Regions from separate parts of the Enterobacter sp. Taxon_2 genome, predicted to be linked through region 1. Evidence: predicted binding sites of a transcription regulator. Region 1 holds the regulator's gene; each other region holds the start of a gene.
What was found. Region 1 encodes Fur, which represses iron uptake genes when iron is present. Its sites were predicted from a motif close to ATAATAATGAGAACNACTATCAA; they were not measured.

Region 1 (10,716 bases):
AATTTCAATCATCAAAAAAGCAATTCACTGATTTAAATCAGCGGCCACCCTTTGCTTTTTTTCCGGAAAATTATCGATTTCTTTCTTGCAAGAAATCGAGGGACGTTTATTACCTAAAATAAAGAGAGAAAGATGAAAAGTTTAAAAATCGCAGCCAGCCGTGCCTGTCCGGATTGCTTTACCACCCAGCGTGAACTGGTGGATGTCCGCGCTTCTGATTATATTGATGTTGCCGCCATTGTTCTGGCGGTCACGGATATTGCCAGCGGTATCCTGGACGAAATAGAAGCCACCGGTTTTGGCATTCCTGTTTTTGTCGCGACGCATAAAGAAGAGATCATTCCGGCAGACTATTTATCGCGCATTCATGGCGTATTTGAGTATTCAGACACCAGCAACGACTTTTATGGACGCCAGCTGGAAGCAGCGGCCCTGAAGTACGAAACCCAACTGCGCCCGCCGTTTTTCCGCGCCCTGGTCGACTACGTGAAGCAGGGCAACAGCGCGTTTGACTGCCCGGGGCATCAGGGCGGCCAGTTCTTCCGCCGCCATCCAGCCGGTAATCAGTTCGTTGATTTCTTTGGCGAGACGCTTTTCCGCTCCGATCTGTGTAACGCTGACGTCGCAATGGGCGATCTGCTGATTCACGAGGGCGCGCCGTGCATTGCGCAGCAACATGCGGCGAAGGTCTTTAATGCCGATAAGACCTACTTCGTGCTGAACGGCACCTCGTCATCCAACAAAGTGGTGCTTAACGCCCTGCTCACCCCGGGCGACCTGGTACTCTTCGACCGTAACAACCACAAATCTAACCATCACGGTGCCCTCCTCCAGGCAGGCGCAACGCCGGTCTATCTCGAAACCGCGCGTAACCCGTACGGCTTCATTGGTGGCATTGACGCCCACTGCTTTGAAGAGAGTTATCTACGAGAGCTGGTGGCAGAGGTGGCGCCGGGCCGTGCACGCGATGCGCGTCCGTTCCGTCTGGCGGTGATCCAACTGGGTACCTACGATGGCACCATCTATAACGCCCGTCAGGTAGTGGATAAGATTGGGCACCTGTGTGATTACATCCTGTTTGACTCGGCCTGGGTGGGTTACGAGCAGTTTATTCCGATGATGGCCGACTGCTCGCCGCTGCTGCTGGAGCTGAACGAAAACGATCCGGGGATTTTGGTTACCCAGTCCGTGCATAAACAGCAGGCAGGCTTCTCCCAGACCTCGCAAATTCACAAGAAAGACAGCCACATCAAAGGCCAGCAGCGCTATGTCCCGCATAAGCGGCTGAATAATGCCTTTATGATGCACGCCTCCACCAGCCCGTTCTATCCGCTGTTTGCCGCGCTGGACATTAACGCCCGTATGCATGAAGGCCAGAGCGGCCGCAACATGTGGATGGACTGCGTGGTGAACGGTATCGAAGCGCGCAAGCTGATCCTGGAGAACTGCCAGTATCTGCGTCCCTTCGTGCCGGAGACGGTGGATGGCCGTCCGTGGGAAAGCTGGGACACGGCGGAGATTGCAACCGATCTGCGCTTCTTCCACTTCGTACCGGGTGAAAACTGGCACGCTTTTGAAGGCTACGCAGAGCATCAGTATTTTATCGACCCGTGCAAGCTCCTGCTGACCACGCCGGGCATTAACGCCCGCACCGGGGAGTATGACGACTTCGGCGTGCCCGCCACTATCCTTGCCAACTTCCTGCGTGAAAACGGCATCGTGCCGGAAAAATGCGATCTCAACTCGATCCTGTTCCTGCTCACGCCTGCGGAAGATATGGGCAAACTTCAACAGTTGGTGGCCCAGTTGGTGCGCTTCGAGAAACTGCTCGAGAGCGATGTTCCGCTGAAAGAGGTCCTGCCTTCTCTCTACAAACAGCATCCGGAACGTTACGCGGATTACACCCTGCGCCAGATCTGCCAGGAGATGCATGACCTGTACGCCCGTCACAACGTGAAACAACTGCAGAAAGAGATGTTCCGCAAGTCTCACTTCCCACGCGTGATGATGAACCCGCAGGACGCGAACTACGCCTATCTGCGCGGTGAAGTTGAGCTGGTCTCCCTGCGCGACGCGGAAGGCCGCATCGCCGCCGAAGGCGCACTTCCTTATCCGCCGGGGGTGCTGTGTGTTGTCCCAGGGGAAGTCTGGGGCGGTTCCGTACTGCGCTACTTTGCCGCCCTGGAAGAAGGCATCAACCTTCTGCCGGGCTTCGCGCCGGAGCTGCAGGGTGTGTACGTCGAGGAGTGTGAGGGCCGCAAACAGGTTCGCTGTAATGTCATCAAACAACCCGCCGCTCAGCCCGCGCTGCTGAAAGGAGAGAAATTATGAGTAAGTCCAATAAGATGGGCGTGGTGCAGCTGACCATCCTCACCATGGTGAACATGATGGGCTCCGGGATTATCATGCTGCCCACCAAGCTTGCAGAGGTGGGTACCATCTCTATTATCTCCTGGCTGGTGACGGCAGTCGGTTCAATGGCACTGGCGTGGGCGTTCGCCAAATGCGGGATGTTCAGCCGTAAGTCAGGCGGGATGGGGGGCTATGCCGAATACGCTTTTGGCAAGTCGGGCAACTTTATGGCCAACTACACCTACGGCGTGTCGCTGCTGATCGCCAACGTGGCGATTGCCATCTCCGCGGTGGGTTACGGTACGGAGCTGTTCGGCGCGACGCTCAGCCCGGTACAAATTGGGCTGGCGACCATCGGGGTTCTGTGGATCTGCACCGTGGCTAACTTTGGCGGCGCGCGTATCACCGGACAGCTCTCCAGCATTACCGTCTGGGGCGTGATTATCCCGGTTGTCGGCCTGTGCATCATCGGCTGGTTCTGGTTCAGCCCGACGCTGTACGCCAATTCCTGGAACCCGCACCATGTGCCGTTCTTTACCGCTGTGGGCTCTTCTATCGCCATGACGCTCTGGGCTTTCCTGGGGCTGGAATCCGCCTGCGCGAACGCGGAAGTGGTGGAGAATCCTGAAAAGAACGTGCCGATTGCGGTCCTTGGCGGAACGCTGGGCGCGGCGGTGATCTATATCGTCTCGACTAACGTGATTGCGGGCATCGTACCGAATATGGATCTGGCTAACTCCACGGCGCCGTTCGGGCTGGCCTTCGCGCAGATGTTCACGCCGGAAGTCGGGAAAGTGATCATGGGTCTGATGGTGATGTCCTGCTGCGGTTCACTCCTTGGGTGGCAGTTCACCATCGCACAGGTGTTTAAATCCTCCGCTGATGAAGGTTACTTCCCAAAAATCTTCTCCCGCGTGACCAAAGCGGATGCGCCGGTGCAGGGCATGCTGGCGATTGTTATCTTCCAGAGCGGATTGTCGCTGATGACCATTAGCCCGTCGCTGAACAGCCAGTTCAACGTGCTGGTCAACCTGGCGGTCGTGACAAATATCATTCCGTATATTCTGTCGATGGCGGCGCTGGTGATTATTCAGAAAGTCGCGAAGGTGGATCCGCGCAAAGCGCGTGCGGCGAATATCGTGGCGCTGATTGGGGCAATCTACAGCTTCTACGCGCTCTACTCATCCGGCCAGGAAGCGATGCTGTATGGCGCGATGGTGACCTTTATGGGCTGGACGCTGTACGGTCTGGTGTCACCACGGTTTGAATTGAAGAATAAGCACAGTTAGGTAAAAGCAAAACGGCAACCCAAGGGTTGCCGTTTTTATTGTTTTCTCCCTCTCCCTGTGGGAGAGGGCCGGGGTGAGGGCATCAGCCCGCACACAAACCGCACTTACGCGTTTTTCAGCACTTCGCTGACAATCTCTACCGCTTCTTTCTCAATCTGCTGACGGTGCTCAGCGCCGAGGAAACTTTCGCAATAGATTTTATACGCATCTTCCGTACCGGATGGACGCGCGGCAAACCAGCCGTTTTCGGTCATCACTTTCAGCCCACCAATGGAGGCACCGTTGCCCGGTGCCGCCGTCAGACGTGCGGTGATCGGATCGCCCGCCAGGGTGCTTGCGCTGACCATCTCCGGAGAGAGTTTGGACAGGGCCGCTTTCTGAGCTGACGTCGCGCTGGCCTGAATACGGTTATAGCTTGGTGCACCAAAGCGTGCCGCCAGATCATTGTAATGTTCCTGCGGGTTTTTACCGGTGACCGCGGTGATTTCCGCCGCCAGCAGGCACATGATGATGCCGTCTTTATCGGTTGACCATGGCGTGCCGTCGAAACGCAGGAAAGAGGCCCCCGCGCTCTCTTCACCACCGAAACCAAAGCTGCCGTCGTGCAGACCGTCAACGAACCATTTGAAGCCCACCGGCACTTCCACCAGCTTGCGGCCCAGCGCCTCGACCACGCGATCGATCATCGCCGAGGAAACCAGCGTTTTACCGACGGCCACCTCTTTGCCCCACTGCGGACGGTGCTGGAACAGGTAGTTGATCGCCACAGCCAGATAGTGGTTCGGGTTCATCAGCCCGGCAGGGGTGACGATACCGTGACGGTCATAATCCGGGTCGTTCGCAAACGCCAGATCGAATTTATCACGCAGCGCCAGCAGGCCCGCCATTGCGCACTCGGAAGAGCAGTCCATGCGGATCGCGCCGTCTTTATCCAGGTGCATAAAGCGGAAGGTCTGATCGACGTGATCGTTCACGATGGTCAGATCCAGCTTGTAATGCTCGGCGATACGCTTCCAGTATTCGATACCAGAGCCGCCCAGCGGATCCACGCCCAGCTTCAGGCCAGCTTTCTGAATGGCCGCCATATCGACGATATCCGCCAGACCTTCCACGAACGGCTGAACCAGATCCTGCTCTTTTACGTGGCCGGACGCCATGGCCGCATCCAGAGAGATGCGCTTCACGCCTTTCAGACCGTCGGCCAGCAAGGCGTTCGCACGATCTTCAACCACTTTGGTGACGTTGGTGTCGGCCGGGCCACCGTTAGGCGGGTTGTATTTGATGCCACCGTCTTCCGGCGGGTTGTGGGATGGCGTGATAACGATACCGTCAGCCAGCGCGCCACCTTTTTTGTTGTGTACCAGGATAGCGTTAGAGACCGCAGGTGTTGGGGTGAAGCCATTGTTCTCCTGAACAATGACATCGACGCCGTTTGCAGCCAGCACTTCCACAACAGAGATGAACGCCGGTTCAGACAGGGCATGGGTATCTTTCCCCACGTAGCACGGACCGGTAACGCCGTTTTTAGCGCGCTCTTCCGCAATGGCCTGAGCAATGGCCAGAATGTGCGGTTCGTTAAAGCTGTGGCGCGCCGCGCTGCCGCGGTGACCAGATGTACCAAACTTCACTGCGTGTTCTGCGTTGCCCACGACCGGCTTCAGCACGTAATACTGCGCGGTCAGCTGAGCGACGTTAATCAAATCGCTTTGTTGTGCAGGTTGGCCTGCACGGCTGTGATTTGCCATTACCGGGTCCTTCTGATGCAAGGGTTAAATTGTACCGCAAACCTTTTCAATCAATTCCGCCGGGAACTGCATGGACTGCATGATGTGTTCAATCATGCTGCACTTGCGGCCCGTATTGGTATTGGTGATCACCCAGTATGGGGTGCCAGGAACATGTTTGGGTTTGGTTTGATTGCCATTTTGCAGCAGCGTCTGCTCGTCGCCCGCGAAATAGACGCGAGTACGACCGTGCAGCGACTCGGTCGCTTCAGCAAACGCTTTGTTATCCAGTGAATAAAGTGTAGACAGCACCAGCATAAAGCGGTTAACCGCCTTTTTCTGCTCCGCGTATTCATCGGAGAGCAGCAGCTCGCGCATCGCGCGCACTTTATCTTTTGCCGGCGTCACGGCAGGTTTTGCTTGTGCAACAACGCTTGGCTGAGACACGACATCTTTGGTGACTGGGGTAGCAGGCTGTGAAGCGGCGGAAATTTTAAGCATACGCCGTAAAATGTCGGACGCGCTCTCCCCGATATGCCGCGTCTGGCTGGCAATATACTGATAGAGTTCGTCATCAACTTCGATTGTTTTCATCTTAATCCAGTGCGATATCTTATCTGAATACAAGTCATTGGGATTATAAGGTCAAATCCCAACAGCGGATAGCGTCAAACCAGGTTGGCGGCAAAAGTCAGATTAAACTGGAACCTTGCAGCCGGGCGGCAGAATGGTCAACATGATACCCTAACCTGACATACGTAAAAAAAGAACTTTGCCATGAAATTGAATACCCGAGCGCAAACTGCACAATCGCCGAACAATAATTCTCCCATCGTACTGGTTCACGGGCTTTTTGGCAGCCTGGATAACCTGGGCGTGCTGGCACGCGATCTGGTTACCGACCACGATATTTTACAGGTCGATATGCGCAATCACGGTCTTTCCGGGCGTTCCGACGAGATGACCTACGCGGCGATGGCGCAGGATCTGCTGGATACGCTGGATGCACATAGCCTGCAGAAGGTAACGCTGATCGGGCATTCAATGGGTGGTAAAGCGGTGATGGCCCTAACGGCACTGGCCCCGGACCGTATTAGCGGCCTGGTGGTAATTGACGTCGCGCCCGTGGATTATGACGTCCGTCGTCACGACGAGATTTTTGCCGCCATTAATGCGGTCACAGAAGCGGGTGTCGCGACACGCCAACAGGCGGCTGCCGTCATGCGTGAGCATCTTGATGAAGAAGGCGTCGTGCAGTTCCTGCTGAAGTCGTTTGTTGACGGACAATGGCGTTTTAACGTGCCGGTGCTCTGGGACCAGTACAACAACATCGTGGGCTGGAAAACCGTCCCCGCCTGGCCGCACCCTACCCTCTTTATTCGCGGCGGAAACTCGCCTTACGTAACCGACGCGTACCGCGACACGCTGCTGGCCCAATTCCCGCAGGCTCGCGCCCACGTTATTGCCGGTGCCGGGCACTGGGTGCATGCGGAAAAACCTGACGCCGTGCTGCGCGCCATTCGCCGCTATCTTGCTGATACTGCAAATTGATTAAAAAGAAAGCGACTGGAAGGCTGCAGGCGTCCAGTCGTTGGCGTGCCGTTTTTGGTGATGTATGATGGCGCGCTTATCGCCCGGGCATTAGCAGGGCGGCGTGTTTCCCCCGAAGTCTCAGAATCATGGCCAAAGAACAAACGGACCGTACGACACTAGATCTGTTCGCGAATGAGCGTCGCCCGGGACGACCCAAGACGAATCCGCTTTCGCGCGATGAACAGCTGCGTATCAATAAACGCAACCAGCTTAAACGCGATAAAAATCGTGGGCTTAAGCGTGTCGAACTGAAGCTTAACGCCGACGCCGTCGATGCGCTGAACGAGCTGGCCGACGCGCGAAATATCAGCCGCAGCGAACTCATTGAAGAGATGTTGATCGCGCAGCTTGAGACGTTACGCGGCCAGGCATAAGTCTGAAAATCCTCTTTATCACCCTTTTCATGTAGCACAGAGTGCAGTCCTGCGCGATAGCTGTTTCCGCAGGGTTGCCAGTTCTGCTATTATTGCCCTTATCCGTGGCCGAATTGCGCCACCATACTATTAAGTTTCAAGAGGTTATTTTACTCATGGCAATCATCGGCATTTTCTTTGGCAGTGATACCGGCAATACCGAAAATATCGCAAAAAACATTCAAAAACAGCTCGGTAAAGACGTTGCTGATGTGCATGACATCGCCAAGAGCAGCAAAGAAGATCTGGAAGGCTATGACATTCTGCTGCTGGGTATCCCAACCTGGTACTACGGTGAAGCCCAGTGCGACTGGGATGATTTCTTCCCGACGCTGGAAGAAGTCGACTTCAACGGTAAGCTGGTCGCCCTGTTTGGCTGTGGCGATCAGGAAGACTACGCCGAATACTTCTGTGACGCGCTGGGCACCATCCGCGACATCATTGAGCCGAATGGCGCGGTTATTGTAGGCCACTGGCCGACCGCCGGTTACCACTTCGAAGCGTCTAAAGGCCTGGCCGATGACGATCACTTCGTGGGGCTGGCCATCGATGAAGACCGTCAGCCAGAACTGACCGCCGAGCGTGTTGAGAAGTGGGTGAAGCAGATCCGTGAAGAACTGCACCTGGACGATATTCTGAACGCCTGATTTTTTCGCGGCGCAACCGCGGTTGCGCCCATGCCCCAGGTCAAACCGATTAAATTAATCGCTACAATCTTTTAACTTTTTCGCCCAGACCTGTACAATGTCTCCCTGATAAAATGTGGTTTTCCATTGAGCAAGTTTGTTGGTGATACCCCATTTTTATAAGCATATTTTGCCTGAGACTTGCAGTTTTCATTTAGCCATGGCAGTTCTATAATGAGACGCATTATCCCAGGTGCATTTTCTGTCACTTCCTACAGAAGTGAATCGTTTAGCAACAGGACAGATTCCGCATGACTGACAACAATACCGCATTAAAGAAGGCTGGCCTGAAAGTTACGCTTCCTCGGTTAAAAATCCTTGAAGTGCTTCAGGGTCCAGACAATCACCATGTCAGTGCGGAAGACCTTTATAAACGTCTTATCGACATGGGTGAAGAGATTGGGCTGGCTACCGTCTATCGCGTGCTGAACCAGTTTGATGACGCGGGCATTGTTACCCGTCATAATTTTGAAGGCGGTAAATCTGTTTTCGAACTGACCCAGCAGCAGCACCACGATCACCTGATCTGCCTCGATTGCGGCAAGGTCATTGAATTCAGCGATGATTCCATCGAATCACGCCAGCGTGAAATCGCCGCGCGTCATGGCATCCGCCTGACCAACCACAGCCTGTACCTTTACGGTCATTGCGCTGAAGGCGATTGCCGCGAAGACGACCACGCGCACGACGCGAAATAAACAAGTGTTCATATTCTGAGCCAGCCGTAAGGTTGGCTTTTTTTTTGCCTAAAAAAATGCCCGGTAGCGCAGCGCCACCGGGCATGATAACAACGAGTTACTTACTGTTATTACTTCGAATTTCTTTCCAAATCTGGTCGCAACGCTTCGCCACTTCCTGATCGTTGCCGGTTTTACGCGCCTGGATACAGGCCTGGTAATCCATTACGCGGACATTTTCCTGCGTCGCGAACTGCTCATGCGCTTTCTCTTTCTTCAGCACGTTTAGCACGCTCTGGCAGGCTTCAATTTTCTCCGGCGAACCTTCCGCAGTATTAATGCAGGCGCTATACGCCTCCTTCAGGCGGGAGTCCTCTTTTGGTGCCTGAGTCTGAGCACACCCCACCAGCCCTGATGCCAGCAACGCGACAACTACGATTTTTTTCATCATATACAGTCTCCATACCGGCGGGACTCAGCCCGCCGGTGCGTTTATCAGAAGATGGTGAATGGGGCGATAACCATGAATTTCACGTCACGTTCATCCTGGAAGATGTTGCCGTAACCGCCCGCATAGCTCGGGATATCGGAGTGGTTGTCATACTGGGTGAAGTGCAGTTTGAACATCGTGCCTTTCGCGCGGCCATCCTGCAGGGTATAGATTGCATCCAGACTGTAGGAAGACTCTTTCAGACGATAGTTTGGATCGTAGTAAGCATCCGGTGTTGCCATGTCGGCAGGTTTTGCGTCCCAGGCGTAAGCGTAAGAAGCGCCCACCGCCCAGCCAGGCAGGTTCCAGTTTTTCAGATCGTACATTGCACCGAAGAAGACCGCTTTCTCGCCGTCGGCGTTGAAGTCTGAGCGGTTATCCCACCAGATATCAAGACGGCCGTTGGAGGAGGCGTAGGTCGGAGTCATACGCTGCAGGAAGTAGCCCTGCTGCCCTTCCGCCTTCACCCATGTGCCTTCCAGACGCAAATCAACCTGGCCAACCTTGTAGCCGAAGGTGAGTGCCTGCAGCCACGCGGTGCCGTCATAAATGTCATTGACCCCACCGTTACTGACTTTATCGCGCGTACCGTAGAACTGGTAGCTGGTACTCAGCGGGCTACCCGCGACATCAAACTTATAGCTGGCTTTGGCAAAGTACTGATCGATATAGCCTTGTGCCTGACCAAATGCCGCTTCAAGCACCAGATCGTTTTTGAAGTCGTATTTCGCGCCCAGCGAGTGCAGGTAATCGACTTTGGTTTTTTTATCGTTCTGGTAGAACTTGTCCATCTCGATATGCCACGGCGCTTTGTACTCGTTGGTCCACATATAGGAGAAGCTCAACGCACCCGCATCACCGTAGTCAAAGTTAGCTCCCGCTTCCGCACCCTGATAGGTACCCGGCATAAAGCTCCAGTGCGGTGCTAACAGGGTCTGGCCAGTAGGCTGAATATAACCGCCGCGCGCCCATACCGGACCGTATTTAAATTTCGCAGCGGCTTTGTAAAGGCTTATACCGCTCTTATCCCCGGACCAGTCTTCATCATAGGCTTTGTTGCTGGAGGAGAAGGCGATTTCGTTCGGGTGGCCGCTGTCGCCGTTTTCCGCCATTTCAATCGCGGTGAACGCAGCAATATCCAGACCGAACATATCCGCGGCATAGCCTGACTGGAAGTCCAGGTTGGCGTTCCAGGTGGAGTGAGAAAGGTTGGTTTTGTATTTATCTTCAGTGACGTCTTTACGGTCACGCTCACGCTGCCAGTAATAAATACCGCCCGTGAGGGTAGAATCTTCGATGAAACCCGCTGCTTTTGCCTCTGGCGCAATCACCAGGCCCGACATTGCTGTCACACCGGCAATAGCCAGCGCCAGCGCACTACGTTTGCCACTGAACGTACGCATAGATTATTCCTCTTTGACGAATTAAAACGCCTGAAACGGCGTAAATAAAAAAGACCAAATGGTCAGGGGTAGTTTTAAATACCCTCGAA
Region 2 (10,716 bases), 2.0 Mb from region 1:
CAATATCATCCTCGTTATAAATAAAAATTCGTGCAGGGTCGTAAAGATCCATGCTTCGAATCGACACGTTGGTGGTAATTAGTTTTTTATTGAAAATAAGCGCTTCCAAAGCACGTAGCGTTAATCCCTGCTGCTCAGGCTTATTGATTTCCAGTAAAACAGAGGCGTGTTTCACCTTCTCAATGTTTTCGATGTAACTAAGTCTTTTATTTTGACAGTTGTCCGGGTAGTTATTCTGATTGTTGTATTTATCCAAAAGGTAAAAGTCAGGGTTATAACCGTTATTTTCAAGTTCAGGCGTGATTATCTTAAGGGTTTCTGCACGAACCGGCTCATAGCCTCCAACAAAAAAGCAGCTTTTATTCTCGCTTTGGCTCTCTTTTTGTAATCGTTGAATTTCATGCAGGCTGAACGGTAAAAATTGTTCAATCATCGCCAGGTTATAGCGTTGGCAGTCAGCAGAGTCAAAACTAAATATTACGTCAAATACCGGGCGAACCTTTTCGATATAGTCTTCGTCTTCAGTCAGTTGACCAAGAAGGCGGCGCTTGCGTGTTAAGGCCACAACCGAATCGCGCAGGATTAACACTTTTTTACACGGCATGCTGGTAATATAATCCAGGAAGGGGAAAACGCTATAGCCGTTACAAATTACAATATCATCTGGCTTTATCGCCGATAATTTAACGGCACAATGAAAACGTTTATGCCACTTTTTTAAAAGCGTACCGGGCATAAAGGCATTAACTGATTTATAACGCCGCATAATACGATTGATTTTCATGACAGGATAATCCTTCGCCAGAGAATTAAGCATCATAATTTCGAAATCATTTACCCATTCCAGAAAATAGTAGCGCATGGTCCCTCAGGGATTGATGGTCGAATTTCTCCAAATGATATCTTATTCCAGAGGGAGAATCATTATGCCGGTACGGTGAGGTTGTGTTGATTTTGTAGGCCGGGTCAGCACTAGCGCCACCCGGCGTTGTTCAGGCCAGCACCAGATCCGCAAGTATCGCAGCAAGCGCTTCGCGCGGCTCACCCTGAATAGCCTGAAGCGGGAAGGGGAGCGCGGGTGTTTCCACTTTCCCCAGCATTTCTGCCGCGGCCGCTACCACCCGCAAGCTGCCGTATCGACGGAACAATTCCCACAGCGGCTCCAGCCGCTCGGATTGTGCCGTCTCTTTCGAACGCGCAATCGCCAGCGCTGTTTGCGGGAACAATCCGCCGAGCACCGAGTACCAGACGTCAAACCCGGCATGCAGGGCGGAGGCCGCTCGCCAGTCGCCGGCGATGCCCAGCGTGACGGTCTCAGGAAGACGAGCGCGTACCTGCGACAGGTCCTCCGGCAGGCGACCAAGCTTTATGGAGCCTATATTCGGCAGGGCCGCGGTGGCAAATAACAGTTCATCGCTAAACGAAAAACCGGTCGTGGCGGGATTATCGTAAATGCACAGCGGTACGGAGATCTGGCGAGTCACCGTTTCATAGAGATTAAACACTTCGTCTTCCGTTAATCGCTGGTACGACACGGGGGCCAGCAGCACGCCGGAGACACCAGCCGATTGCGCGTCGTCAGCCAGACGCAGAATATCGTCCAGCCGTAATGCGCCAATGCTGATGATGACCGGAATGTCATCAGCATGCGCCACCGCGCAGCGTGCGATCCGACCGCGCTCTTCTACGGTCAGATAGGCATAACTTCCCGTTGAGCCGAGAATGCCCAGAGAATCCACGCCAGCGTCGACCACGGGGCGCAGAAGATTGATGAAGGACTGCTCGTCAAACGTCCCCTCTTTCAGGGGGGTTAACGGAAAAGCGCTTAATCCGTGAAACATCGTGTTGTCCTCTTACAGCATCAGCATCTTAACCTGAGCCGTGGCCCCCGGCATCAGCCGCTGCAGGTTGTTGACCAGCTCTTCTCCCGCCTCTTCCAGTGCCGCAAGCGGCATCGACGGCAGGTTTTCAAGAATAAACCACATAGATTGCGCGTGGCTGTCCAGACGGGTACGCACCCCCTGTCGCCAGTTCCAGCGGCGGCAGGTGACGCCGAGATTGTCGCGCCAGATAACCTCGCCAGGTTCCGGATGTTCTACCACTGGTTGTCCCTCTTTTAAAGTATCAAACGGCTCGCTGCCGTCGGCCAGCGTCAGACGCGGCGCACCCGAGTACGCCGCGAGATTTTCCCCACCCACCGGAATGGCATAGCGAATGCTCACTGCGTTATAGATATCCACCACCGGATCCAGCGACGGCAGCGAACCGTCTTTCAGTACCCGCTTGCGCAGGGCCGCGGCGGAACAGGGCGTGCGTTTCGGTTTCGCGCCGAAGGCTTTAAACACCTCATCCCAGTCTGAAAGGTGTGCATCAGCCCACGGCACATCATCATTCAACATCTGCTGGCAGGCCTGCGCCAGCGCGGCGGGCGCTACCTCCGGGTGGGTAATCGGCGCAGCTTCCACCAGAATGCTCAGCGCCCGAAAGCCTGGGGCAATCCCGGCAAGACGCGAATCTATTGACGGCGTAACGAGAGACATAAATAATCCTGTATTGACTGTTTTATACCATGGTAGTGACCAATGACTGATAAAGTCAATATAATGACTGATTCGGGTGCCGATGTTGCCCAGGTAAGCCTGGCCGTGGCGAACCGCATCCGCAACTGGCGTAAAGAGAAAAAGCTGTCGCTGGACGAGCTGTCCCGCCGCGCCAGCGTCAGCAAAGGGATGCTGGTGGAGATCGAAAAGGGCGCAGCCAATCCCAGTATCGCCATTTTGTGCAAGCTGGCCGCCGCGCTCGGCATCTCCGTGGCGGATATCGTCAACGTCTCCAGCGAGCCGCTGGTACATGTTATCGAAGAAGAGGCGATTCCGGTGCTGTGGCAGGGCGCGCTGGGTGGACGTGCCAGACTGCTGGCGGGTACCGCGGGACCTGACATGATTGAGTTATGGCAGTGGGAGATGCAGCCGGGAGAACGTTTTACCTCTCCGGGGCACCCGGCGGGAACCTTTGAGCTGCTGCACGTAAACGAGGGCGTGTTAACGCTGACGGTGGATGAGGCGGTGACCCAGATTAACGCTGGTGCGTCGGCGGTGGCGAAAACGGAAGCGTTGCACGGCTACGCCAATGAAAGCGATACCGTGCTTCGCTTCACCATGACGGTGGCGGAGTTTCACCGATAAAAAACTGCCGGGTAGCGTAACGCCACCCGGCGTTGATTACGCCTCTTCCACGCTCACCCGCAGCGCTGCCAGCGCTTTACGCGCCGCTTTCAGCACCTGCTCACACTGCTCAATCGTCAGCGTCAGCGGCGGTTCAATGCGGATGGTTTTCGAGTTGTTGAGCGTTCCGGCCACCAGCACCCGCTGGCGGAACATCTCGCTCGCGAAGCTGTAGCCGGTTTCGTTATCAACAAACTCAATCGCCATCAGCATCCCTTTCCCACGCGCGTCCTGCACCAGGTCCGGATACTCCCGGCCTAGCTGACGGAAGCCGTCCAGCAGCATGTCGCCTTTCTGCTCCGCCTGCGCGGGCAGGTTTTGCTCCAGCAGCACGTTAATGGTCGCCAGAGCGGCCGCACAGGCCAGCGGGTTACCGCCAAAGGTGGTGGTATGCAGGAACGGATTGTCGAACAGCACCGAGAAGACCTCCTCGGTGGCCACCGTCGCGCCAATCGGCATCACGCCGCCGCCGAGCGCCTTCGCCAGGCACAGGATGTCCGGCTGCACGTTTTCGTGCTCGCAGGCAAACATCTTGCCGGTGCGCCCCATCCCGGTCTGGACTTCGTCGAGGATCAGCAGGGCGCCAAACTCATCGCACAGCTGACGCACGGCGGGCAGATAGCCCTGCGGAGGAAGGATCACGCCGCCTTCGCCCTGAATCGGCTCCAGGATCACCGCCGCCACGTCATCGCCGGTCTTGCGGCATTCGCTCAGCCCGGTGCGCATGGCGTTGATGTCGCCAAACGGCACGTGGCGGAAGCCCGGCAGCAGCGGCATAAACGGTTTGCGGAAGGTGGATTTGGCGGTAGCAGACAGTGCGCCCAAGGATTTACCGTGGAACGCGCCGCTGGTGGCGATAAAGGTGAATTTCCCGCGCGGCGACTGGTACGCTTTAGCGAGTTTAATCGCCGCTTCGACCGATTCCGTGCCGCTGTTGCTAAAGAAGCTGTACTTCAGTTTGCCGGGCGTTAAGGCCGCCAGCGTTTTCGCGAGCATGGCGCGAAGCGGGTCGAGCAGTTCCTGGCTATGGAGAGGTTGTTTCGCAAGTTGATTCTGTACGGCGGAAACCACAACTGGATTACGGTGCCCCACGTTGAAAATTCCAAAACCTCCCAGGCAATCGATAAACTCCTGTCCCTGGGTGTCGACAAGCGTGTTCAGACTCCCCGCTTGCCACTCTACGGCTCCGTAATCCCCGCCGGCGGTAACAGATTTGCGATACTCCAGAAACCCTGGATTGACGTGCTCTTTAAAGTAATCGATGACCTCTCGGTTAAGTTGTTTCATCTCCTCATGATCGAGCGTTCGCTTCTCAATGAGATTCAGTGCGTGCGCGGTACAGGCAAGAGCCGAGGCGCTGGAAGGTAACCTGTTCAAAATGTGCTCCCGGGGATCGCGTATCACATGATACTGGTTTAAGTATTGCAGGGATTACGCCACTTCAGATGACTTAACGAAAATCGGGATAAACGCCAGGTTAAAATAATGTTGCACAATATTTAATCATGCCGATAGAAGCCAAACGGGATTTAGCGGTACGGGGCAGAGAGTATAAAAGAAGGGGGAAGAGCGCCGCTGCACTAAAGAAGTGCATACGCTGCAACTTAAGTGGGCATTAACGGGTCATGCTTTGTGGGTAATTTCTCTGCGAAAGTATTTGAAATCAATGGATTAAAAAATCGCACAAAAAGTATGGTTTAAGTCAAATCTGCGATCTCCATCAAGTTTAACAACTAAAGATAAATTGTTTACCGCCGAAAAAACATTGACCCACAAAATTAACATTCAAATAACCTGCAAGGGATGCACGCCATGTCCTCTCCAACATATGTCACCCAGAATGAATATCCTCTGGACGATGACACCACCTTAATGTCTACCACAGACGTCCACAGCTACATCACCCACGCCAACGACACCTTTGTGCAGGTGAGCGGCTACCAGCTCGATGAGCTGACGGGCCAGCCGCACAATATGGTACGCCATCCCGATATGCCAAAAGCCGCGTTTGCCGATATGTGGTACACGCTGCAGCAGGGCGAGCCGTGGAGCGGGATTGTCAAAAACCGGCGCAAAAACGGCGACCACTACTGGGTGCGTGCGAATGCGGTACCGATGGTGCGCCGCGGGCAGGTGACGGGCTATATGTCCATTCGTACCAAAGCCACAGCGGAAGAGATTGCCGCCGTGGAGCCGCTCTACCGGGCGCTGAACGACGGGCGCTGTAAAAAACGTATTCATAAAGGGCTGGTGGTCGGAAAGGGCTGGCTGGGCAAACTGCCGGCAATGCCGCTGCGCTGGCGCGTGCGCAGCGTGATGGCGGTGCTCTTTGCCGTACTCGCCGCCACGCTGGTCGCGACCTCCGCCGGGTGGATGCCGCTTGCCGCAGCCGCGCTGGTAATGCTGCTGGGGACACTGCTGTTTGAGCAACAGATTGTCCGCCCGATAGAGAATGTGGCGCGACAGGCGCTGAAGGTCGCCACCGGCGAGCGCAACAGCGTGCAGCACCTTAACCGCAGCGACGAGCTGGGGCTGACGCTGCGTGCGGTCGGGCAACTGGGCCTGATGTGCCGCTGGTTAATCAATGACGTGTCGAGCCAGGTGGTGAGCGTCCGTGACGGCAGCGACAGGCTGGCGCAGGGAAATGAAGATCTGAACGATCGGACGCGTCAGACCGTGGCGAACGTGCAGCAGACCGTCGCGACAATGAACCAGATGGCCGCGTCCGTTCAGAGCAACTCCGAAACCGCCGCCGAGGTGGACAAACTCTCCGTGGCCGCGAGCAGCGCGGCAACGAAAGGGGGCAACGCGATGCAGACCGTCGTTAAAACCATGGATGACATTGCCGACAGCACGCAGCGAATTGGCTCGATTACCTCCCTGATTAACGATATCGCTTTCCAGACCAATATTCTGGCGCTGAACGCGGCGGTTGAAGCGGCAAGGGCAGGGGAGCAGGGCAAAGGTTTTGCCGTGGTCGCGGGCGAAGTCCGCCATCTTGCCAGCCGCAGCGCTAGTGCCGCGAATGATATTCGTAAACTGATTGATGCCAGCGCCAGCAAGGTGCAGTCCGGCTCTGAGCAGGTACACGCCGCAGGCCGTACGATGGATGATATCGTTGTGCAGGTGAAAAACGTGACGCAGCTTATCGCCCAGATCAGCCACGCGACCTCCGAGCAGGCAACCGGACTTTCAGAGTTGACCCGCGCGGTGGCTGAACTCGACAGCATCACGCAGAAAAACGCCGACCTGGTCGAGGAGAGCGCGCACATTTCTGCGATGGTGAAGCATCGCGCCGGACGCCTTAAGGATGCGGTGACTGTGCTCCATTGAGTCAATAATGTTCCGGAAAAGCCGTTTATTCCGTAAGGAATAAGCGGCGTTTTATTTTCTGGTTGTGACTATTAATGTATTTTATTGTTAAGTTAATATTAAATAACTAAAGAAAGTGCCTCAGTTATTTATTCCTGCCTAAGTCAATTATTCAGAGCGCTATTTTGAAAAATACCCATCTGGTGGTCTGGTAACGATCGATGGAGAAATATTAATAGCCTATACCTATCCATTGTGACGGTTATGAAATAAAAAAACGATCAAACTCATAAAGTTAGCGAAATCATTACCGATAACAGCGATCGTCTGAGAAATAATCACATCGATGGAGAAAATATGTTCTTACATGACGTAAAGATCGGCACGAAATTATTTCTGGCGTTTGGATTCTTTATTGTCCTGATGGCGATCAGCGCGAGCCTGTCTCTGCTGAGTCTGAACCGGGCTAATAACGGGATGCAATCCATTATTACCAGTGATTATCCGACCACGGTAAAAGCGAACCAGTTAATCGATAACTTCCAGGAATTTATTAGCACGCAACAGCTGATGCTGCTGGATGAGCAGGGTACCTACACGGGGCAATCGCAGCAGCGCCTGAAAGAGATCAGCGAGCACATCACGGTGATCCTCGGCGAGCTTAACAACGCGCTGCAGGATCAAAAGTCTCAGCAGGTGCTGGCGGATATTCGCAGCGTGCGCCAGCAGTATCTGGACTCGCGCTACCGCATTTTGCAGGCGGTGCAGAACAACAATCGTGCGGGCGCTATTCAGGAGATGATGACCACCACCCTCGCCGTGCAGCAGGCTTATAAAGCGAAGGTGAAGGAGCTGATTACTATTCAAAACAGCGAGATGCAGAGTGCAGGGGCACAGGTGGAAGGAGATTTCAGGTCTAACCGCCTGCTGCTGATCCTGATCACGCTCTTTAGCGTCGTGGCAGGCAGCCTGATTGGCTGGTTTATCGTGCGCGCTATCACACGTCCGCTCGGCGAGGCGGTGCATTTTGCAAAAGCCATTTCAGAGGGCGATCTGACGGGCAGCATCACGCCGCACGGCAAAGACGAAACGGGTCTGCTGCTGCATGCGCTGATGGAGATGAAGACGCGACTGCTGGACATTGTGCAGCAGGTGCAAACCGGCTCGGAGAATATCTCCAGTGCAGCCGCGCAGATTGTCGCCGGGAACCAGGATTTGGCCGCGCGCACGGAAGAGCAGGCAAGTTCTGTCGAACAGACCGCCGCCTCGATGGAGCAGATCACCGCGACGGTGAAAAATACCGCCTCGCATACCGGGGAAGCGACCAACCTTTCTGCCGATGCCGCCACGGTGGTCAAAAACAACGGTGAGATGATGAAGCAGGTGACCAGCAAAATGCGCCTGATTAACGAAACATCGAACCGGATGTCCGACATTATCGACCTGATCGACGCCATTGCGTTCCAGACCAACATTCTGGCGCTCAACGCGGCGGTGGAAGCGGCGCGTGCCGGCGAGCACGGACGCGGCTTTGCGGTGGTGGCCGGTGAGGTGCGTCAGCTTGCCCAGAAGAGCGCGTCGTCTGCCAGCGAAATCCGTGAGCTGATTGAGAGCTCCACCAGCCAGACCCAGGACGGGATGAACCTGGTCGAAAAAGCGAGTGGGCTGATCAACGGGATGGTGGGCAACGTGGAAGAGATGGACGTGATTTTGCGTGAGATCCGTCAGGCCAGCCACGAGCAGACGGAAGGTATCTCGCAGATTAACAGCGCGATTGGCCTGATTGATGCCACCACCCAGCAGAACTCCGCGCTGGTGGAGGAGTCCGTCGCGGCGGCGGCATCGCTTAACGAACAGGCGATGCACCTGAAAGAGCTGGTACGCGTCTTCCGCGTGAGCGAGCACGCACCGGCTTAATCCAGCTGGGAGATCTCCAGCGCCGCGCGGTCAATCACGCCGATAATCTGCTTAAGCTGCGCGTCGCTGAGCTCTCCCTGGTTCACCTTCAGGTCTAACACCGCTTTGAAGTTATCCAGCGCCCGCTTCATCTGCGGGTTTTTGCGCAGCTGAAAACCAACGCTGCGCGCTTTGATACGCACCTGGATCTGTTCCAGCTGTTCCCGGTTTTCATCCAGCCAGCGCTGTCCTTCAGCGGTAATCGCAATGCGCTTACGCCCGCTCTCTTCTTCCGTAATGGTGATAAAGGACTGATCCTGAAGATAATCCAGGGTTGGGTAGATGACGCCTGGGCTCGGGGTGTAATTCCCCTGGGTCAGGTTTTCAATCTCTTTGATCAGTTCGTAGCCGTGGCTCGCGCTACGGGTCAGGATATCCAGAATCACCAGCCGCAGATCGCCGTGGCCGAAAAAGCGCGGTCGGCGCCCGCCGCTGTCGTGTTCGTGTCGCATAACAGGTCCTTTAATTTGATATATCTAAACTATATCTAAGATATATTCAGATGCAATCTAAAAGATCTTGCATTTTTCATTATTAGTAATCATTATCATTTGAAAATTGATTTAGATATATCGTATTCACCAGCAAAGGGTCTAAAAATGGCATCTACCCGTTATCCACAGCGTGTTCGTAATGACCTGCGTTTTCGCGAGCTGACGGTGCTCCGCGTTGAGCGCGCCAGCGCGGGTTTCCAGCGCATTGTTTTAGGCGGCGAGGCGCTGGAGGGCTTTAGCTCCCGCGGTTTCGACGACCATACCAAGGTCTTTTTCCCGGCACCCGGGACGACGTTTACGCCGCCGGTGGTCACCGATGAAGGCATCGACTGGGGCGACGGCGTGCGTCCGCAGGCGCGCGACTATACGCCGCTCTACGATGAGGCAAATCATGAGCTGATTCTCGATTTCTTCATTCATGACGGCGGCATTGCCAGCAGCTGGGCGGTCGAGGCGAAAGTGGGCGACACGCTGACTATCGGCGGCCCGCGCGGTTCGCTGGTGGTGCCGGAGGATTACGCCTGGCAGCTGTACGTGTGCGATGAATCCGGCATGCCCGCGCTGCGTCGACGTTTAGAAAGCATTGCTAAACTGCCGGTTCGCCCGGAGGTTCATGCGGTCGTGACGGTCGGGGACGAATCTTATAAAGACTATCTGGCGCACCTGAGCGGGTTCAATATCACCTGGGTGGTGGGCCATAGCGAGCAGGCGGTCGCAGACCATCTGACGGCGCTGACCGTTCCGGGGGAAGACTACTTCATCTGGCTGACCGGGGAAGGGAAGGTGGTGAAAACGCTGAGCCGTCAGTTTGAAACCGACGCGATTGACCCGCAGCTGGTGCGTGCCAGCGCATACTGGCACGCCAAATAATCAGGCGGCGGAATCCAGCTGCGCTTCGTTCACCTGATGTTCGAGCGAGGCGCGGACCTCGTGCAGCGCTTTCTCCTGCTGAGCGAAGTACGCTTCCATATTGTTGAGCGACGAGACCAGCAGCCAGGACTCCTCTTTCTCCAGTTCCGCCAGCTCGTTCACTAAAATGTCGATTTGCTCGCGGACCTGCGCCATTTTTTTGCGGATACGTTCCAGATCGTTCAGCCTGTCGCTGGCCATCAATGGCTCGAAGCCCTGTTGCAGGCGGGCCACCAGCGAGCGAATGGCTTTCACATCGCCGCGCTGCTTCGCCTGGTTTAGCTGCACCATCATGCTGTTGGCTTCTTCTTTCAGATCGTCCGCCACCAGATCCGGGTGGCAGAGCTTGCTCGCCTGCCGCCAGAGACGCTTGAGCTCGTTCTGGTCTTCTTCCGAAAGATGCTTACCTTTGCGCAGCCGCACTTCGGCATCGTGATGCTGTTCGCGATACTTCTCGTACTCTTCGTTCGCCTCGTCGCGCGCCTGACGCGCAGGCTCCTCTTCGCGCGTTAAGCCGCTCTCCAGCTCCAGCGCTTCGGCCAGCAGGTTGGCAATCAGATTGCTTTGCTGTTCCAGATGCTTACGCGCCTCAGCGGCCTGGACGGAATCGGCCGGGAGATCGCGCCAGCGCTGGGTGAGCGTCGCCAGCACCTCTACCGCCTGCGCCATATAGTGCTGGCAGCGACGGTAATCTTCCTCGCGACGACGCGCTTCCGCCTGCTGACGACGCAGGTTTAGCTCCGCCAGGGTTTTACGCAGGGCGAGGATCTGCTGCATCAGCGGCCCAAGGCGGGAAAAATAGAGATCGTTAAACTCATCAA
Region 3 (10,716 bases), 1.7 Mb from region 1:
TCGGTCACGGCAGAATGTGTATTTCTGCTCTTTTCTTCATATTTGCCTGACGCTCAGGTTAAGCAACGGACATCACGTCCCACAGTCAATAAGGATATGAGTATGGCTACCCAAACGATGATGCAAAAACTTAACGCGCAGATGAACCTTGAGTTCTACGCCTCGAATCTGCACCTTCACTTAAGTGCGTGGTGTGCCGAGAATAGCCTCACGGGATCTGCCACATTCTTTCGCTCTCAGGCGCAAAGTAACGTCACCCATATGATGCGTGTCTTTAACTTCCTGAAAGCCGCAGGGGCAAATCCTGTCGTTAAAGCCCTTGATGGGATCAATGAAAATTACTCTTGCCTGGAAGAACTGTTTCAGAAGACGCTTGAAGAGTATGAACAACGCTGCAGCACCCTCAACAAACTGGCCGATGAAGCCAAAGCGCAGCAGGATATTACGACGCTCAGATTCTTACGCGATATGGATAAAGAGCAGCAGCAGGATGGCCTGCTGCTGAAGACGCTGGCGGATGAGATCCATAATGCGCAGCAGGCGGGTTTATGTCCTGAGCAAACCGACCGTCATCTGCTCGACATCGTGGCGGTGCAGCACCACTGAGTTTTTTGGCCTGCTCCCATCCGGAGGAGCAGGCTCCCTTCACGTCTCCAACCTTCTGCTTTTGCTGAAATTTAACAAATCAGATCTGGCTCCCAATGATTAACCACACAACGTGTGATGATTTATTTAGTTACATAATCATTGACGAGGGAGCATCATGATCACCATTGAGTTTGTTGTCATTCTCCTCTGCCTGCTGACGGGTACGCGTTTCGGCGGTATGGGGCTCGGGTTAATCAGCGGTATTGGTCTTTTTATTTTATGTTTTGTCTTTGGTCTGCAACCGGGTAAGCCGCCGGTAGACGTTATGCTGACCATCCTCGCGGTGATTGGTTGTGCCGCTACGCTGCAGACTGCGGGTGGCCTCAACGTCATGATGCAGTTTGCTGAACGTCTGCTGCGCAAACACCCACAGCACATCACCCTGCTCGCTCCATTCACCACCTGGATGCTGACCTTTCTGTGCGGCACCGGGCATGTGGTCTATACCATGTTCCCCATCATTGCGGATATCGCCCTGAAAAAAGGGATCCGCCCCGAGCGCCCTATGGCCGTGGCATCGGTCGCGTCGCAGATGGCGATTACCGCCTCCCCCGTGTCCGTTGCCGTGGTGTCGCTGGTGTCTATCCTGGCGGCCCAGCATGGCATCGGCCACGCGTGGGGGATCCTGGAAATTCTCGCCGTGTCGGTTCCCGCTTCACTTTTCGGCGTAGCTATTGCTGCCCTGTGGAGTTTACGCCGCGGAAAAGATTTGGCGGATGACGTGGAGTTTCAGGAAAAGCTGAAAGATCCTAAGCAGCGCGAGTTTATCTACGGTGGAACGGAGACGTTAATGAATCAGCGTTTCCCTAAACAGGCCTACTGGTCCACGTGGATTTTCTTTGCCGGTATTGCCGTGGTCGTTTTGCTGGGTGCGTTCCCTGAGCTGCGCCCCGCCTTTGAGCTGAAAGGCAAAATGACGGCGCTGTCGATGAACCTTGTTATTCAGATGATGATGTTAATTGCAGGGGCCGTGATGCTGATGGCCTGTAAGGTCAATGCGTCGGCGATTTCCAACGGCGCGGTGTTTAAGGCCGGTATGGTCGCGATCTTCTCGGTGTTCGGCGTGGCGTGGATGAGCGATACCTTTTTCCAGGCGCATCTCGACGAGTTAAAGCTGGCGCTGGAAGGCGTCGTGAAAAGCCACCCGTGGACGTATGCTATTGTGCTGTTTCTGGTGTCAAAACTGGTGAACAGCCAGGCGGCTGCGCTGACGGCCGTTGCGCCTATGGGCCTCATGCTTGGCATCGACCCGAAAATGCTGATCGCCTTTTTCCCTGCGTCATACGGCTATTTCGTCCTGCCGACCTACCCAAGTGATTTGGCCTGCATCGGCTTTGACCGTTCAGGCACCACCCGCATCGGCAAATTTATCATCAACCACAGCTTTATTCTGCCTGGGCTGATTGGGGTAAGCTGCGCGTGCGCGGCGAGCTACCTGCTGGTCCAGACGTTCTTTTGACAGTATCAAGGGGCGACACATGCCGTCGCCCATTTCCCGGTTTTAGTGGGATTCACCCTGCGGCGTGAATCGCAGTTCAATCAGGGCGATGGCTTTCTGGATCGCACGAAGCGTAACCGGATCGGCGGCAGCGGGATGGCTGGCGAAATCGATGTTTTTCAGCTGCGTAGACATCTTCTCGCGCACTTCAACCGGCGCAATCACGTCAAGAACATCAAGGATTTGTTTGATAACCAGCTGACAGGCGACAACGTCAGAGACCAGTTCCTGATCGGCGCTCAGGTTTTGTGACATGGGGTTTTCTCCTTATTTAAAGGCCGCCATAGTAGCAAAACACACCCCTGGCATCTCCCCTTCATCGCCTTCAGGTATAAAAAAACCCGCCGAAGCAGGTTTTTTTATCAGAACATGGCGCCCGGCGGCACGTCTTTGAAGGTGCGGCAGTAATTGGCCCACATACTTTTCAGGATTTTGCGCAGTTTCACGATGATGCTCCATTAACTTGTTATACAACTTTATTATCAACGTGACTATAATATGACCACCATCACAAAAATCAACACTTTTGTGATGCACATCACATTTATATCAGAGCATGGCCTGAAAGCGCTCACCGCGGACCCGTTGCGAAGAGTGAGGGCAGATTGTCCGGCTATTCCAGCCATTGCAGCGGGCATCTGCGGGTACGATAACGTATTTCCATCCACTCAGAGCGAATCATGAAAAGAGTCATTGTAGCCGGCACAATCCTGCTGCTCGCGGGATGTACTATTAACCGCCAGGCTGAAGTCAGCAGCCTCGACGCGCCGAACGGCATCGTCCGCCTCGACTACGGCCAGGCTGCGCTGCAAAATGCGTATTCCGATGAGTATGTGAATAACGGCACGGCGGCAAAAGCGTGTCAGAGCATGGGGTATGCCACTGCCTCAGCCTATGGTCAGCCCATTAAAACCTGCACTCTGACCAGCGGCTCTTTGTGCCTGAACGAGAGCGTGACTATCCAGTATAAATGTATGGGTTACGCCGTTAATCCTAAGTCAACTAATCCGTGGTATTAATCGAAGCTGCCAGCGCATGCTGGCAGTTTATTTCATTATGAACAAAAATAATTCTCATTAATAAGTTATAAAAATCGCCAATGCGTTTTATTCCCATTCGTATTTTAAATAAATAAAATAAAAATTTTACGTTTTGCAAATAATTAAATAACAAATTATAGTGTCGCTCATTGTGAACCAGAAATAATAATCCGGAGCGTCACCATGCTGAAAACTGAAATGATCGACAAGCTCAACGCACAAATGAACCTTGAGCTTTTTTCATCCCTGCTCTACCAGCAGATGAGCGCCTGGTGCAGCTACCATAGTTTCGAGGGCGCTGCCGCGTTTCTGCGTCGTCACGCTCAGGAAGAGATGACCCACATGCAGCGTCTGTTTGATTATCTGACAGATACGGGCAGCCTGCCGCGCATTGAAACCGTGGCATCACCGTTTGCTGAGTATAATTCTCTCGATGAACTGTTCCGCGCCACCTACGAGCACGAGCAGCTTATCACGCAGAAAATTAACGAACTGGTTCATGCCGCGATGACCAGCCAGGATTATCCAACCTTTAATTTCCTGCAGTGGTACGTCGCTGAGCAACACGAAGAAGAGAAGCTGTTTAAATCCGTGCTGGATAAATTATCTCTGGTGGGGAAATCTGGCGAAGGTCTTTACTTTATTGATAAAGAACTCTCCACTCTTGATACGCAGAATTAATTTCAGCGCGGTGCCGGTTTCCGGCACCGCGTTAATTTACATACACCCCGCACAGCTGGTGCAACGCCAGTCATGGGGATTCACGGCCTGGTAAAAATAGCGGTAGCTGGACGTCTCCAGCGGAATACCCACCTCGAAAAACAGATCCGTTAACCAGTCGACATTCTCGATGATCCACTCATCTTCCTGTAAGCCTTGTGCAAAGGTTTCATCTTCAGGATCAATAATCGAATAGATTGCCCAGGTGCCCATATCCTTTTCGCGGCGGGACTCGGGAAGGTTCAGGGGCTGATTCTGCCAGCTGATTATCCAGTGACCATGGCACAACAGGTTACCTCCCCGGCTCCATGCCGCGGTAAAGGGATTCTCCCCTGCCATAAGACCCTCACTTAATTTGATAATTTGTATTTATTGTTTACGTTACGCCGGAATGTCGGGCAGCAGTATTGCCCTTATGAGGTAGGCATAGGCCTGGGTCATTAATACGTAAATAATTTTTTACACCACTTGTAACGGTGATTTGACGAGTAACGGCTTTTCCCTTACTCTGCGCCGCAGATTTTGTCGCGGTTAAGAAGCGTTGTAGAGGAAAGCGTGAAAAACAGAACTCTGGGAAGTATTTTTATCGTCGCCGGAACGACAATTGGCGCAGGAATGCTGGCAATGCCCCTGGCAGCCGCGGGCGTGGGATTTGGCATGACCCTGCTGCTGCTGGGAACGCTCTGGGCGCTGATGTGTTACACCGCCCTGTTGCTGCTTGAGGTATACCAGCACGTACCCGCCGACACCGGTCTGGGTTCGCTTGCGGCACGCTATCTCGGACGCTACGGCCAGTGGATAACTGGCTTTAGCATGATGTTCCTGATGTACGCCCTGACCGCCGCCTATATCAGCGGTGCCGGGGAGCTCATCGCCTCCAGCGTCAACGACTGGTTTGGCTCTGACATTACCCCTGCGACGGGCGCCATCTTCTTTGCGCTCATCGGCGGCGGCGTGGTCTGCGTGGGCACATCGCTGGTCGATCTGTTTAACCGTTTTCTGTTCAGCGCTAAAATTCTCTTCCTGATTGTCATGCTGGTGCTGCTGGCGCCGCACGTGCACAAGGTTAACCTGCTGACGCTGCCGCTGGAAAAAGGGCTGGCGCTCTCCGCGATCCCGGTCATTTTCACCTCGTTTGGCTTCCACGGCAGCGTGCCGAGCATCGTCAGCTATATGAACGGCGATATCCGAAAACTGCGCCGCGTCTTTGTTATCGGCAGCGCGATCCCGCTGATTGCCTATATTTTCTGGCAGCTGGTGACGCTGGGCAGCATTGACTCTTCAACCTTTATTGGGCTGATGGCGCAACACGCTGGCCTGAACGGTTTTCTGCTGGCACTGCGCGAGGTCGTCACCTCCCCACACGTGGAGCTGGCGGTACATCTGTTTGCCGACCTGGCGCTGGCAACCTCATTCCTGGGCGTGGCGCTCGGCCTGTTTGATTATCTGGCCGATCTGTTCCAGCGCCGCAATACCGCGGCCGGACGGTTACAGACGGGCGCAATTACCTTCCTGCCGCCGCTGGCGTTCGCGCTGTTTTATCCGCGCGGATTTGTGATGGCGCTGGGGTACGCAGGGGTAGCGCTGTCGATCCTTGCCCTCCTCCTCCCTTCCCTGCTGGCATGGAAAAGCCGCCAGCAGCATCCTCAGCAAGGGTATCGCGTGGCGGGCGGAAAACCGCTGCTGTGCGTTGTGTTTGGCTGCGGGGTGGTGATTATTCTGGTGCAGGTGTTGATTGCAGCCGGGATGCTGCCGGAAGTGGGTTGAAATGTATATCCCAATGGCAAGTCCATTTTCTATGTAATAGCAGGGGATAATTCCGTTCACTAATACTCTTCTGCTACCTGTTTTGTCCGCTGCGGTGAACGTGTTAAGGGGGCTATCGCCGCCCCCTTAACAATCCCGGCTCCCGGCAAGAAAATCGCCGCTTCGCGGTGCCCTCATCTTATTCCTTACGGCTTTTCGGGGACGGGCGGATGCAACGTCCCTGTAAAGCCGCCCTCGCCGCGCATCCATGCGCGTCGCCCCGGCCTCCAGGAAACGATTCGGCGATTTTAGCCGGACTCCCGCCCCCTCCATCTTCTTCATCGTCTGCATGGGGCACGGGTGTTGCATCCCCGCTAAAATCGGCGAACCGGAGACCGGGGGACAAGGGCTGGACGCCATGGATGGCGGCCAGAGGCGAAGCGAGACAGGATGTCGAGTTGAGCCGACCGCAGGCAGACGGTCGTGAGGTGAGCGCAGTGCGAAGCACCGATTTTCCGCGGGGCCGCGGGGATCGATAAGGGGGCCGCGGTGGCCCCCTTATCTCGTTCACAGGTAAAGATCGTATTATTTTCTACTGACTGGAGGTGAACGAAACAAATCCACCTAAGTTAATAAAAAATTGATCAGTGCAAACAGCAGCTCTTAAACTTCTTCCCGCTGCCGCAAGGACACGGATCGTTACGCCCGACCTTTGTGCCGTTCACAATCGGCTTCTTCGCTTCCGGCTGCTGCGGGTTGTCTACCCAGTATTGATATAAACGCAGTGCCGCAGGCTGGATGCTCTCGATGCTGGCGATGTACTCCTCTTCGGACAGTTCATCCAGCTTTTCGCTGTTCTCTTCCGTTCCGTGCAGCGCAATCACTTCAAGATCGGCCTTCAGGGCTTCCGGCAAGGCTGACCAGTCCGTCAGCGCCACGCCGCGCATATAGCCGTAGCACCACTCTTCCACCACGGTATAGCTCTCACCGTCAACGTCGTTATAGCCAAACATCGGTTCGAACTGATCCGGGTATTCACTCAGGCGCTCGGCAATATCGTTCATGTGCTTAAAGCAGAGATCGATAAAACGGTTCATCTCACGATCGTTTTTCCAGCGCGGAATGTACTTCTCGCCACCCCAAACCGCCACCAGCCAGGCATCTGGCTCAACGACAACAGGACCGGAAAGCACTGCGGTAAGCATGCCGTCCAGTTCGGACACGTCAATCACGGACGCGTCATCATGACCGTAAGACATTAACGTCTCTTCAAGCCACGCCATTTCGCTTTCATTCAATGGGCCTTCAGTCATCGCTGATACTCCTGCAAAAAAGGAAACGATCCTAACACATATCTCACCCCTCTCCGGGCTGAAGTTTAGGTCTTTATTGCTGCAAAAACGTGCAAACCGTGACCTTTGCACAACTTATGGGCTTTATTGTTAACGATATGTGATCTCCGCTGTAATTTCTTCTCCTCCCGCAAGGCGGCATAATGCGGCGCTCTATACTCAAACATGTCGCATGCTCGTCAATGGGTTAACCATTCTGGCAACGTTTTTGCTTAACGTTCTTCGCGCGTCCCTGCGCAGGGAAATCTCGCCGTAATATGCAGGATGCCGTCTGTATCGTGTTCGTTTAGTGCATTTTGTTCTTGCTCGTGTTTCGGATTGGCTGCGCCGTCGGGCGTTCGGGTTTACGCCGTGGTGCAAAAACCTCTTTGCTAAGGAACATAATAATGTCGCTGAAATTTATCAGAACTCCTCTTTCTCTTGTGTTGGCCGGTTGCCTGGTGACGGCGTTTTCCGCCCGGGCAGATATTGTGATTGGCGTGGCCGGACCGTTCACGGGTCCGAACGCCACCTATGGCGATCAGTACTGGCACGGCGCAACGCAGGCCGCTGAAGACATTAATGCCGCAGGCGGCATTAACGGTGAGAAAATCAAACTGGTTCAGGGGGATGATGCCTGCGAGCCCAAGCAGGCCGTAGCCGTCGCCAACCGTTTAGTTGACCAGGATAAAGTCAACGCCGTGGTCGGCCATTTCTGCTCCTCTTCCACCATGCCCGCATCCGAGGTGTATAGCGACGCAGGCATTATTGCGATTACCCCCGGCTCAACTAACCCGCTGATCACCGAACGCGGCATGAGCGATATGTTCCGCATGTGCGGCCGCGACGACCAGCAGGGTCAGGTTGCCAGCGACTTCATCATCGACAAGCTGAAAGCCAAGCGCGTGGTGATCATTCACGACAAAGACACCTATGGTCAGGGTCTGGCTGACGCCACCAAAGCGGCACTGGCGAAACGCGGGGTTCAGGATGTGATGTACGAGGGGTTATCCCGCGGTGAAAAAGACTTTAACGCGCTGGTCACCAAGATCGGCGCGCAAAAACCGGACGTCGTGTTCTTCGGTGGCTGTCACCCGGAAGCCGGCCCGCTGGTTCGCCAGATGCGTGAGCAGGGCGTACAGGCAAAATTCTTCTCCGGGGACTGTATTGTCAACGAGGAGATGGTGACCGCTGCGGGCGGCCCGCAGTATACCAATGGCATTTACATGACCTTCGGTAAAGACCCGCGCCTGATCCCGGACGGTAAAGCGGTTATCGAGAAATTCCGCGCCGGTAAATTCGAGCCGGAAGGTTACACCCTCTACTCCTATGCCTCCGTACAGGCCATTGCCGCGGCCTTCAAGGCCACCGGCGGCAAGGACTCCGCTAAAGCCAGCGAGTGGCTGAAGGCCAATTCCGTCGACACGGTGATGGGCAAAAAAGCCTGGGACAGCAAAGGCGATCTGAAGGTCTCTGACTACGTGGTTTACCAGTGGGACGACAAAGGAAAATATAAGGAAGTGCAGTAACGGGACGGAGTCACGCTCAACGTCGGCGGGCCTGCCCGTCGGCGCGTAATAAACATCAGGCTGCGCGGCTCGCGCAGCCTATAAAACGAGCGCGCTAAGATGAGTACATTCTTCCTGCAACAGTTAATTAATGGCTTAACGCTGGGTTCCGTCTACGGCCTAATCGCCATCGGCTACACCATGGTGTACGGCATTATCGGGATGATCAATTTCGCCCACGGCGAAGTGTATATGATTTCCGCCTATCTCTGCGCCATTGGCCTGGCGCTGCTCTCGTTCTTCGGCCTGCAGTCCTTCCCGCTGCTGATCCTCGGCACGCTGGTGTTCACCATTGTGGTCACCGGGGTGTACGGCTGGACTATCGAGCGTATCGCCTACAAGCCGCTGCGCAACTCCACGCGCCTGGCGCCGCTGATCTCCGCCATCGGGATGTCGCTTATCCTGCAAAACTACGCCCAGCTGAGCCAGGGCCCGCGCCAGCAAGGGGTACCGACCATGCTGGACGGCGTCATTCGCCTGCATCTGGGCGAAGGGTTCGTGCAGATAACCTACACCAAAGTGTTTATCCTGGTTGCCTCGTTTGCCGGCATGCTGGTGCTCACCTGGATAATTAACCGTACCCGGCTGGGCCGGATGTGCCGCGCGGTGCAGCAGGATCGCAAAATGGCCTCCATTCTGGGTATTAACACCGACCGGATTATTTCGCTGGTCTTTGTCATCGGCGCGGCGATGGCCGGTCTGGCGGGGGTGTTGATCACCATGAATTACGGCACCTTTGATTTCTACGTCGGGTTCGTGATCGGCATTAAAGCCTTTACTGCAGCAGTACTCGGCGGCATCGGCTCCCTTCCCGGCGCGATGCTCGGTGGCCTTATCCTGGGCGTGGCGGAAGCGCAGTTCTCGGGCATGGTGAACTCGGACTATAAAGATGTCTTCTCGTTCGGCCTGCTGGTCATGATCCTTATTTTCCGTCCTCAGGGCCTGCTTGGACGCCCGATTGTGGCCAAAGTGTGAGGGAGAGAATAATGACATCACACGGTTTTTCACTTAAACGCTGCATTCTGGACGCGATTTTTTCCGGGCTGATTGCGCTGATTATCTTCGGCCCCATCGCGGGCGTGGTGCTGGACGGGTACAGCTTTAACTTCGCCGGGCAGCGACTGGCCTGGATGGTTGGCATCGTCATGTTCGGACGCTTTCTGTTGAGCGCCTTTTTAGGTACCGCCCCGGGGGCCCGTTTCCAGGCGCGCTTCGAGGCCGACAGCGCGGGCGTATATGTCCGGCCGCCGGAATACAAAAGCCGCATGCGCTGGATTATTCCTCTGGTGATTACCCTTGCGATTTGCTTTCCGTTTGTCGCCACTAAATATGTGCTGACCGTCGCCATTCTCGGGCTGATCTACGTGCTTCTCGGTCTGGGGCTGAACATCGTCGTAGGCCTGGCCGGTCTGCTGGATCTGGGATATGTCGCGTTCTACGCGATTGGGGCGTACGGTCTGGCGCTGGGGTACCAGTATCTCGGCTTAGGCTTCTGGAGTATGCTGCCGCTGGCGGCAATCATGGCCGCCGCCGCAGGCGCCCTGCTCGGTTTCCCGGTACTGCGCATGCACGGTGACTATCTGGCCATCGTCACCCTCGGGTTCGGGGAGATTATTCGCCTGATACTGAACAACTGGCTGACCTTCACCGGCGGACCCAATGGCGTGTCGGCCCCTCCCCCCACCTTTTTCGGTCTGGAATTTGGACGACGCGCGAAAGAAGGCGGCGTGCCCTTCCACGAATTTTTCCACCTGACCTACAACCCGAACATGAAGTTTATTTTTATCTACGCGGTACTGTTCCTGGTGGTGATGCTGGTGCTCTACATTAAGCACCGCCTGACGCGGATGCCGATTGGTCGGGCGTGGGAAGCCCTGCGTGAAGACGAAATTGCCTGCCGCTCAATGGGGTTAAATCATGTTCTGGTTAAGCTGTCCGCCTTTACGCTGGGCGCGTCGACCGCGGGCATTGCCGGGGTGTTTTTCGCCACCTATCAGGGGTTCGTGAATCCAACCTCCTTTACCTTCTTTGAATCGGCACTGATCCTCGCCATTGTGGTACTGGGCGGTATGGGCTCGACGCTGGGCGTGGTGCTGGCCGCCTTTGTGCTCACGGTCACGCCGGAACTGCTGCGCAGTTTTGCCGAGTACCGAGTCCTGCTGTTT

Region 2: AC4IC4_RS19770 (siderophore-interacting protein) is a predicted target of Fur. The motif match lies at 9,021-9,043, and genes of this name have one in related genera.
Region 3: ftnA (non-heme ferritin) is a predicted target of Fur. The motif match lies at 3,207-3,229, and genes of this name have one in related genera.

The regions. Positions count from the first base shown of each region.
Region 1 is NZ_CM178024.1:1,289,161-1,299,876, reverse strand. It holds gene speF (ornithine decarboxylase SpeF) at 133-2,331, shown strand; gene potE (putrescine-ornithine antiporter) at 2,328-3,641, shown strand; gene pgm (phosphoglucomutase (alpha-D-glucose-1,6-bisphosphate-dependent)) at 3,746-5,386, opposite strand; gene seqA (replication initiation negative regulator SeqA) at 5,411-5,959, opposite strand; gene ybfF (esterase) at 6,143-6,916, shown strand; gene ybfE (LexA regulated protein) at 7,045-7,332, shown strand; gene fldA (flavodoxin FldA) at 7,488-8,018, shown strand; gene fur (ferric iron uptake transcriptional regulator) at 8,309-8,755, shown strand; gene chiQ (ChiQ/YbfN family lipoprotein) at 8,853-9,182, opposite strand; gene chiP (chitoporin ChiP) at 9,230-10,627, opposite strand.
Region 2 is NZ_CM178024.1:4,164,039-4,174,754, reverse strand. It holds gene AC4IC4_RS19810 (WaaS/CpsH family glycosyltransferase) at 1-862, opposite strand, end outside; gene AC4IC4_RS19805 (dihydrodipicolinate synthase family protein) at 993-1,841, opposite strand; gene AC4IC4_RS19800 (B3/B4 domain-containing protein) at 1,854-2,540, opposite strand; gene AC4IC4_RS19795 (helix-turn-helix domain-containing protein) at 2,583-3,185, shown strand; gene ygjG (putrescine aminotransferase) at 3,222-4,601, opposite strand; gene AC4IC4_RS19785 (methyl-accepting chemotaxis protein) at 5,037-6,557, shown strand; gene AC4IC4_RS19780 (methyl-accepting chemotaxis protein) at 6,894-8,453, shown strand; gene AC4IC4_RS19775 (PadR family transcriptional regulator) at 8,450-8,944, opposite strand; gene AC4IC4_RS19770 (siderophore-interacting protein) at 9,092-9,856, shown strand; gene AC4IC4_RS19765 (DNA repair protein) at 9,857-10,716, opposite strand, start outside.
Region 3 is NZ_CM178024.1:3,000,298-3,011,013, forward strand. It holds gene AC4IC4_RS14245 (non-heme ferritin-like protein) at 103-606, shown strand; gene AC4IC4_RS14250 (anaerobic C4-dicarboxylate transporter) at 764-2,107, shown strand; gene AC4IC4_RS14255 (DUF2766 family protein) at 2,150-2,401, opposite strand; gene azuC (stress response protein AzuC) at 2,509-2,592, opposite strand; gene yecR (YecR family lipoprotein) at 2,827-3,165, shown strand; gene ftnA (non-heme ferritin) at 3,370-3,867, shown strand; gene AC4IC4_RS14275 (hypothetical protein) at 3,904-4,245, opposite strand; gene tyrP (tyrosine transporter TyrP) at 4,462-5,673, shown strand; gene AC4IC4_RS14285 (YecA/YgfB family protein) at 6,297-6,965, opposite strand; gene AC4IC4_RS14290 (branched-chain amino acid ABC transporter substrate-binding protein) at 7,391-8,512, shown strand; gene AC4IC4_RS14295 (ABC transporter permease subunit) at 8,612-9,526, shown strand; gene livM (high-affinity branched-chain amino acid ABC transporter permease LivM) at 9,538-10,716, shown strand, end outside.